DNA from 2 places in the Variovorax sp. TBS-050B genome. Region 2 is predicted to be linked to the other one. Evidence: riboswitches for the same ligand, from Rfam matches in the RefSeq annotation. Region 2 holds a riboswitch; the other holds the start of a gene.

Region 1 (4,403 bases), 1.4 Mb from region 2:
GAAGCGCGGCGTGTCCTGCGGCGTGCTGATGATCAGGATGTCGCGCATGCCGCCGAGCATCAGCGTGCTGAGCGGGTAATAGATCATCGGCTTGTCGTACACCGGCAGCAGCTGCTTGCTCATCGCGAGCGTGGCGGGATGCAGGCGGGTGCCGGAGCCGCCCGCCAGGATGATGCCCTTGCGTTTCGTCGTGGTGGTCATGGGGTCGTTTCTTCCCTTTTTTATGTTCAGAGCGTCTCGCGCAGCATCCGTGCCACGCCTTCCTGCCACGGCGGCAGGCGCAGCCCGAAGGCCGATTGCAGCTTGCTGGTGTCGAGGCGCGAGTTGTGCGGGCGCTTGGCGGGGGTGGGGAAGGCGCTCGTCGGCACCGGGTCGACCGCGTCAGGGCCGGCCTTGAGTTCGACGCCGGCGGCCTTCGCCTGCTCGATCACGAAGCGCGCGTAGCCGTGCCAGGTGGTCACGCCGCCGGCCACCAAGTGATAGAGCCCGGCCTTCGCAGGATCCTGCAGGGTCGCGCGGATCGCGTGTGCGGTGACATCGGCCAGCAGCTCCGCACCGGTGGGCGCGCCGAACTGGTCGTCGATGACGGTCAACCGATCACGCTCCTTCGCGAGGCGCAGCATGGTCTTCGCGAAGTTGCCGCCGCGCGCCGCATACACCCAGCTGGTGCGGAAGATCAGGTGCTTCTCGCAATGCGCGGCGACCAACTGCTCGCCTTCGAGCTTGGTACGGCCGTAGACGCTCAGCGGCCCCGTCGCATCGTCTTCCTTCCAGGGCGTGCTGCCGCTGCCGTCGAAGACGTAGTCCGTCGAGTAGTGCACCATCAGCGCGCCGATCTGCTGCGCGGCTTCGGCCACCGCTCCCGGCGAGGTGGCGTTGAGCTTGCGCGCGAACTCGGGTTCGCTCTCTGCCTTGTCGACGGCGGTGTGCGCGGCGGCATTGACGATGACGTCGGGGCGCACCTTGAGCACCGTCTCGGCCAGTTGCTCCGGCCGGCTGAAATCGGCGTGGAAGTCGGTGCTGTCGAAGTCGAGCGCAACCAGTTCGCCCAGTGGCGCGAGGCTGCGCTGCAGCTCCCAGCCGACCTGTCCGCCCTTGCCCAGCAGCAGCAGTTTCATGCGCCAGCCTTCGTGTCGTCGTACTGCTTGGCGACCCACTCGCGGTAGGCGCCGCTTTGCACGTTCTGCACCCACTCGCCGTGGGCCAGATACCACTCGACGGTCTTGCGGATGCCGGTGTCGAAGGTCTCGGCGGGCTTCCAGCCGAGTTCGCGCTCGAGCTTGCGCGCGTCGATCGCGTAGCGGCGGTCGTGGCCGGGGCGATCGGTCACGTAGGTGATCTGTTCCTTGTACGGCTTGCCGTCGGCGCGCGGACGCAGTTCGTCGAGCAGGGCGCAGACGGTGTTGACGATCTCGATGTTCGGCTTCTCGTTCCAGCCGCCGACGTTGTAGGTCTCGCCGAGGCGGCCGGCCTCGAGCACGCGGCGGATGGCGCTGCAGTGGTCCTTGACGTAGAGCCAGTCGCGCACCTGCATGCCGTCGCCGTACACGGGCAGCGGCTTGCCGGCGAGCGCATTGACGATCATCAGCGGGATCAGCTTCTCGGGAAAATGGAAGGGCCCGTAGTTGTTCGAGCAGTTGGTCGTGAGCACCGGCAGGCCGTAGGTGTGGTGCCAGGCGCGCACAAGGTGGTCGCTCGCGGCCTTGCTGGCCGAGTAGGGGCTGTTGGGCTCGTACTTGTTCTCTTCGGTGAAGGCGGGGTCGGTCTTCGAGAGCGAGCCGTAAACCTCGTCGGTCGAGACATGCAGGAACCGGAAGGCCTCCTTCTGATCGGCCGGCAGCGCGTTCCAGTATCCGCGCACCGATTCGAGCAACCGGAAGGTGCCGAGCACGTTGGTCTGCACGAAGTCCTCGGGGCCGTGGATGGAGCGGTCGACGTGCGACTCGGCGGCGAAGTTCACGACCGCACGCGGCTTGTGCTCGGCCAGCAGGCGATCGACGAGCGCGCTGTCGCCGATGTCGCCCTGCACGAAGACGTGGCGCGCGTCGCCCTTGAGCGAAGCGAGGGTCTCGAGATTGCCCGCGTAGGTCAGTTTGTCGAGGTTCACGACCGGTTCGTCGCTCTGCGCGAGCCAGTCGAGTACGAAGTTGGCGCCGATGAAGCCGGCGCCGCCGGTGACCAGAATCATGAGTTCCCTCGAAGTTTTCAGAAGCCGCCGTCAGGGCGAAGCAATGGTTAATTATCCCATTCGTCCGATAGGCCGAATCCGGGGTTGTCGCAATGTGTCTCTCCCACCTAGAATGACGGGACTGCAGGAGAGCGAGTAGTACTTTCAACTACTCCACCGAAGGCGCAAACTCCCATAAACGCTCAGGTCGGCCGACGAATTCTTGAAGTTCTTTCAAAGAGTTTCGAGCCCTGTACTGCAGTACTGACACGCCGTCTGGAGAGCCATCACCCCGCGTGATGCGCCGAAGGAGCAAGCCCGCTGCGGGTGCAGCGGGTGAATCTCTCAGGTACCGAGGACAGGGGGAGCGGCAACTTGGACGGCGATCGTCCGGTTGCTCTGCCATCGCCAAAACACAGCGATGGCATGCCGCCCCGCCGCCATTCAAGCGCACTCACTCGAAAGAAGTACCTGCAATGCGCGTGATCGTTCTCGGCGCCGGCCTGCTCGGCGTCACCTCGGCCTACTACCTCCAGCAACTCGGCCACGAAGTGACCGTGATCGACCGGCAGGCCACGCCGGCCGCCGAAACCAGCTTCGCCAACGGCGGGCAGATCTCCGTGAGCCATGCCGAACCCTGGGCCAACCCCGGCGCCCCGCTCAAGGTGCTGCAATGGCTGGGCAAGGAAGACGCCCCGCTGCTCTTCCGCCTGCGCGCCGACATGCGCCAGTGGCTCTGGGGCCTGCAGTTTCTGCGCGAATGCACACCGGCGCGCACGCGCCACAACATCGAACAGATCGTGCGCCTCGGCACCTACAGCCGCGAGGCGCTGCAGCAGCTGCGGCGCGACACCGGCATCGCCTACGACCAGCGCACGCAGGGCATCCTGCACTTCTACACCACGCAGAAGGAGTTCGACGCCGCGCTCGCACCGGCCGAGCAGATGCGCGCGCTCGGCTGCGAGCGGCAGGTGATCTCGGCCGACGAGGCCGTGAAGATCGAGCCTGCGCTCGCCCACATCCGCCCGAAGCTCGCGGGCGCCACCTACACGGCCGAGGACGAATCCGGCGACGCCAACCTGTTTGCGCGCGAACTCGCGCAACGCGCCGCGGCGGCGGGGGTCAGGTTCCTCATGAGCCACACGGTCACCGCCTTGCGAGAGGCCGGCGGCCGGCTCGATCACGTCGAGGCCACGGACGACGAGGGCCGCTTCCAGCGCATCCGCGGCGACGCCTTCGTGCTCGCGATGGGCTCGCTGAGCCCGCTGCTCGCGGCGCCGCTCGGCATCCGGCTGCCGATCTACCCGGCCAAGGGCTATTCCGTCACGCTGCCCGTCAAGGACGCTTCGAAGGCCCACCAGGTCTCGCTCACCGACGACGAATTCAAGCTCGTGTTCTCGCGCTACACCTCGGCATCGGGCGACCGGCTGCGCATCGCCGGCACGGCCGAGCTCAACGGCTACGACCGCGACCTGAACCGCGTGCGCTGCGAGGCGATCGTGCGGCGCGTCGAAGAACTGTTCCCCGGCGCCGGCGATACCGCGCAGGCCCAGTTCTGGACCGGCCTGCGTCCCGCCACGCCGAGCAACGTGCCGCTGATCGGCAAGACGAAGCTGCCCAACCTCTACCTGAACACCGGCCACGGCACGCTGGGCTGGACCCATGCCTGCGGCTCGGGCAAGTCGATCGCGCGGATCGTGAGCGGGCTGGCGCCCGAGGTGGATTTCGCATTCGCGGGCATGGCCGACAGCAGGCCCGGGGTCGCACAACCCGCGCTCGGCTGACGCGTCAGTCGGCGGCAGCGAACACCGTCAGCACACCGGTGTACCCATACAACCGGTGCCTCGCGATCTCCCCCGCCGCAAAGAACCCCACCAGCGGCACGTCCCCCAGCGCATGCCGCACGATCTGCAGCTCGGCGCCCGGCGCGCCGAAGTGCGGGCCGCCGCGGCCGGAGCAGCTCACGTAGACCGCGCCCGCGATGCGGCGGGCCGGATGCGGCGCCGCCTCGGCCTCGCCGGCCGCCACGGCGCGGGCGGTGGCGAGGGTCTGTTCCTCGGGTTCGAGCTCTTCGCGGATCTCCGCGCAGATGCGCATCAGGTCGGCGCGCGCGGCCTGCGCATTGCGGCGGCAGAAGCTCAGGCGCATGCCGGCTTCGGCCACGTCGGCGATCGCGATGCCGCGACGCGTCGGGTCGAGGCCGATGATGTGGCGCACCAGCACGTCGGCGCCCAGG
Region 2 (4,403 bases):
GTACGCGAGGTAGCCGTCAGGCGGGCCGGGCGCACCCGGCCGGTGGGCGAGAATCTCTCCCGGCGCCCCCGCGGCGCCAGCAACCAAGGGAGAGAAAAAATGCAACGCTTCTGGATGAAGCTCGCCGGCGCATGGCTGCTGGCGAGCGCGGCGCTCTGCGCCCGTGCCGCCGGCGAACCGCTCGCCGAATCGGCCGACGAACTGCTGCGCGAGGCGCGCAGCGCGCTACGGAAAGTCGACGAGGACCGCCTCGGCAATCTTTGGAACGATGCGTCGAGCGTGCTCAAGGCGCGCGTGCCGCAGGCGGTGTTCATCGACACCACGCGCCGGGCGCGCCAGACGGTCGGCACCGTCAGCCGCCGCACCTGGCTCGGCGTGAACCGACGTTCCATCGCCGCCGGCGGCGACCAGCAACTGCCCGCGGGCATCTACGCGAATGTGGAGTTCGCCTCCGTCCGCATCGATGGCAAGCCGGGCGCCGAAAGGCTCAGCTTCTCGCTCGACGAAACCGGCCGATGGCGCTTCACGGGCTATGTGGCCAATCCGCCGGAGCTCGCCGGCGCGGAGGTCGCTCCCGCGCCGGTGGCCGCCACGCCTGCGCCTGCGACTGCGGCATCCATCGATGCGGCTGCACAGAGCGGCGCCGTGATCGCCGAGGTCGAAGCCGCCGTGCGCGCCTGGGCGCAAGCCTGGTCGGCCCGGGATGTCGAGCGCTACTTCGCCGCCTACGTGCCCGACTTCGTTCCGAACCAGCGGGTCGACCATGCCGCCTGGGAAGCCGAACGCCGCCGGCGCATCGCGAACCGGTCGCGCATCGAGGTGAACATCGAGAACCTCGTCATTCGCATCCACGGCGCCACCGCCACCGCCCGCTTCACGCAGCACTACCGCGCCGACGCGTTGAGCCAGACCGGACCCAAGACACTGGAGCTGCAGCGCGTGGACAAGCGCTGGCTCATCCGCAAGGAAGTCGCGGGCTGAGCGAAAAATCCGGCAGGCGGCCTCTCGACGCCGTGTAAGGCGAAAAGGTTCATGAAGATGTCACCGCCCGCCGCGATGCTTCAGCCCTCGAATTCCAGGGCTGTTGCGCCATGTTTCCAATCAAGACCGACAAGGCACGCGACGAACTCCAGGGCGGTCAGCGCACGCTGAGCCAGCGCGAACGCGCGCTGCTGCTGATGGCCGACGGCCGCCGTTCGCTGACGGACTTCGTGCCCCTCTTCGCGAGCCGCGCCGATGCCGAGCAGGCGCTGCAGGCGCTCGCGCACCGCGGCTATCTGCAGGTGGCGGCGCCCGCCGCGCCGATCGCGGCGCCCGCCCCCGTGCCGGCCCCCGTGGAAGAGACCGAGCCCGCGCCGCCGCCCGCTGCGGCCGACAACTTCGACGGCAAGCGCTCCCTCGCCACCACCCGCATGTTCCTGTTCGACATCTGCGAGCGCATGTTCGTGCGGCGCGATCCGAAGTTCGCAACGCAGATGCGCGATGCGCTGCGCGAGGCGCGCGACCGCGGCGCGATGCTGAGCATCGCCGCGCTGATGCTCACCGAGATCGAGAAGACCGCCGGCGCCGAGCGCGCGGAATCGCTGCGCCAGCGCATCGACAAGCTGCTGCCGCCGGCGACGGAAGCCATGCACTGAACCGGCCCGCGCCGGCCGTGCCCCGCGACCGGGGCGCCGCGATCCACTACACTCGCCGGGTCAGGAGAGAGCTTCGCGTCGCGGAGCCGCCGAAGGCGCAGGGACTTCCCGAACGCTCAGGCAAAAGGACTGACACAGCGCCGGCGGATGCCGTCGCTTCCTTGCTGGAGAGAGGCCCCCGCACCCATGCGGACGCGGCGGCCCACCGAAGGAGCAAACCCCGATCGTGGGGCGAATCTCTCAGGTAAAGCGGACAGCAGGGGTGGCCCATGGTTTGCGCCATGGAATTCGACTGCCCCTTTGGAGTGCCTCCCGGTGACTTCTGCCGCTTCCGCCGAACAACTTCTCAAGACCCCGCTGCACGACCTGCATGTGGAACTGGGCGCCCGCATGGTGCCGTTCGCCGGCTATTCGATGCCGGTGCAGTACCCCGCGGGCCTGATGGCCGAGCACCGGCACACGCGCGAGGCCGCCGGCCTGTTCGACATCTCCCACATGGGCCAGCTGCGCCTGGTCGGGCCCGATGCCGCCGCGGCATTCGAGACGCTGATGCCGGTCGACGTGATCGACCTGCCGCCCGGCAAGCAGCGCTACGGCCTGCTGCTCGACGACACGGGCGGCATCCTCGACGACCTGATGTTCTTCAACGAGGGGCATGGGTCGATCTTCGTGATCGTCAACGGCGCGTGCAAGGTGGCCGACCTGGCCCACATCCAACGGAAGATCGGCGCGCGCTGCGAGGTGCAGTCGCTCGCCGACCATGCGCTGCTCGCGCTGCAGGGTCCGCAGGCCGCGGCGGTGCTCGCGCGGCTTTCGCCGGGCATCGAACGCTTCGTGTTCATGACGGGCGGCGCGGTGCAGATCGGCGGCATTGCGGCCTTCGCCACGCGCAGCGGCTACACCGGGGAAGACGGCTTCGAAATCTCGGTGGCCGGCAAGGATGCCGACGCCCTCGCCCGCCTGCTGCTCGCGCAGCCCGAGGTCAAGCCCATCGGCCTGGGCGCGCGCAATTCGCTGCGGCTCGAGGCCGGCCTGTGCCTCTACGGCAACGACATCGACACCACCACCACGCCGGTCGAAGCCTCGCTGAACTGGGCGATCCAGAAGGTCCGCCGCGCGGGCGGCGCGCGCGAAGGCGGCTTTCCCGGCGCGGCCCGGGTGCTGGGCCAGCTCGCGGCAGCCACCGCGGGCGCGGCGGGCCGCACCGACCATGAGACGCTCACGCGCAAGCGCGTCGGCCTCGTGGCGCTGGAACGCATTCCGGTGCGCGACGGCACGGTGCTGCAGTCCTTCGAGGGCCAGGACATCGGCCTGGTGACGAGCGGCCTGCTCGGCCCCACGGCCGACCGGCCGATCGCGATGGGCTACGTCGCCACCGCCTTCGCCGAGCCCGGCACGCGCGTGCAGGCCATCGTGCGCGGCAAGCCGGTGCCGATGGAAGTCTCGACCATGCCTTTCGTGCCCACCCGCTACTACCGCGGCTGAAGCCAGCCGGCCGACCCACCTTTTGTTTTTTCCACGAGGAGTTTCTTCACCATGAGCATCAAGTACACCAAGGACCATGAATGGGTCTCGGCCGAAGGCGACGCGGCCACCGTCGGCATCACCGTGCATGCGCAGGACGCGCTCGGCGACGTGGTGTTCGTCGACCTGCCCGAAGTCGGCAAGACCTTCGCGCAGGGCGAGGTCGCCGGTGTCGTCGAATCGGTCAAGGCCGCGGCCGACGTGTTCATGCCGGTCTCGGGCGAGATCACCGAAGTCAACGAGGCCCTGCGCGCCGACCCCTCGCTCGCCAACAGCGACCCGCTCGCAGCCGGCTGGTTCTTCAAGGTGAAGCTCAGCGACCCGTCGCAGCTCGATGCGCTGCTCGACGCGGCCTCGTACGACAAGTTCGCGGCCGAGTCTTGATGCGCTGCTGAATACGGACAGCCGGACGCAGAAGGAAGACAAAAACTTCGCAGAAGTCGCAGAAGGAATTCATTTTTCTGTCTGCTTTCGCGACTTCTGCGAAACCTCTGCGGCCTCTGCGTTCTGGCCCCGATCCCGCCTTTTTCCCGACACCCGCCATGCCCACTCCCTCCCTCCCCTCCCTGCAAGAACTCGAGAACGCCGAAGAATTCCTCGCCCGCCACATCGGCATCGATGCGGCCGACGAGGCGCGCATGCTGCCGGTGATCGGCTCCGAGACGCGCGCGGAACTCATCGACGGCATCGTGCCCGCGGCCATCCGCCGCGCCAGGCCGATGCGGCTGCCGGCCCCGGTCACCGAGGCGGACGCGCTGGCCGAGCTGAAGGCGATCGCGGCGAAGAACAAGGTGTTCAAGAGCTTCATCGGTCAGGGCTACTACGGCACCCACACGCCGGGCGTGATCCTGCGCAACGTGCTCGAGAACCCCGCCTGGTACACCGCCTACACGCCCTACCAGGCCGAGATCTCGCAGGGCCGCATGGAGGCGCTGCTGAACTTCCAGACCATGGTCTGCGACCTGACCGGCATGGCGATCGCCAACGCCTCGATGCTCGACGAGGCCACGGCCGCGGCCGAGGCCATGACGCTCGCCCGGCGCAGCGTTAGAGCCAAGAGCAACGTGTTCCTGGTCTCGGGCGACTGCCATCCGCAGACCATCGAGGTCATCAAGACCCGCGCCGCGCCGCTGGGCATCGAGGTCAAGGTCAGCACCGTCTCCGAGACGCTGCCGCACCTGATGGTGAGCGGCGAATTCTTCGGCGTGCTCGCGCAGTACCCGGCCACCACCGGCCACGTGC

What was found. A riboswitch is a leader RNA that binds a small molecule or an ion and turns the genes downstream of it on or off. The one in region 2 is predicted to bind glycine.
Region 1: linked by a shared signal. The riboswitch ahead of M2165_RS12915 (D-amino acid dehydrogenase) and the one ahead of gcvT (glycine cleavage system aminomethyltransferase GcvT) in region 2 are both predicted to bind glycine.

Annotation. Positions count from the first base shown of each region.
Region 1 is NZ_JARXYR010000002.1:2,119,929-2,124,331, reverse strand. It holds gene rfbA (glucose-1-phosphate thymidylyltransferase RfbA) at 1-201, opposite strand, end outside; gene rfbD (dTDP-4-dehydrorhamnose reductase) at 228-1,118, opposite strand; gene rfbB (dTDP-glucose 4,6-dehydratase) at 1,115-2,188, opposite strand; glycine riboswitch at 2,302-2,396, shown strand; glycine riboswitch at 2,434-2,539, shown strand; gene M2165_RS12915 (D-amino acid dehydrogenase) at 2,644-3,951, shown strand; gene M2165_RS12910 (FIST N-terminal domain-containing protein) at 3,956-4,403, opposite strand, start outside.
Region 2 is NZ_JARXYR010000002.1:3,482,484-3,486,886, reverse strand. It holds gene M2165_RS19210 (TRAP transporter large permease) at 1-13, shown strand, start outside; gene M2165_RS19205 (DUF4019 domain-containing protein) at 100-981, shown strand; gene M2165_RS19200 (hypothetical protein) at 1,092-1,637, shown strand; glycine riboswitch at 1,689-1,779, shown strand; glycine riboswitch at 1,792-1,904, shown strand; gene gcvT (glycine cleavage system aminomethyltransferase GcvT) at 1,953-3,122, shown strand; gene gcvH (glycine cleavage system protein GcvH) at 3,174-3,545, shown strand; gene gcvP (aminomethyl-transferring glycine dehydrogenase) at 3,704-4,403, shown strand, end outside.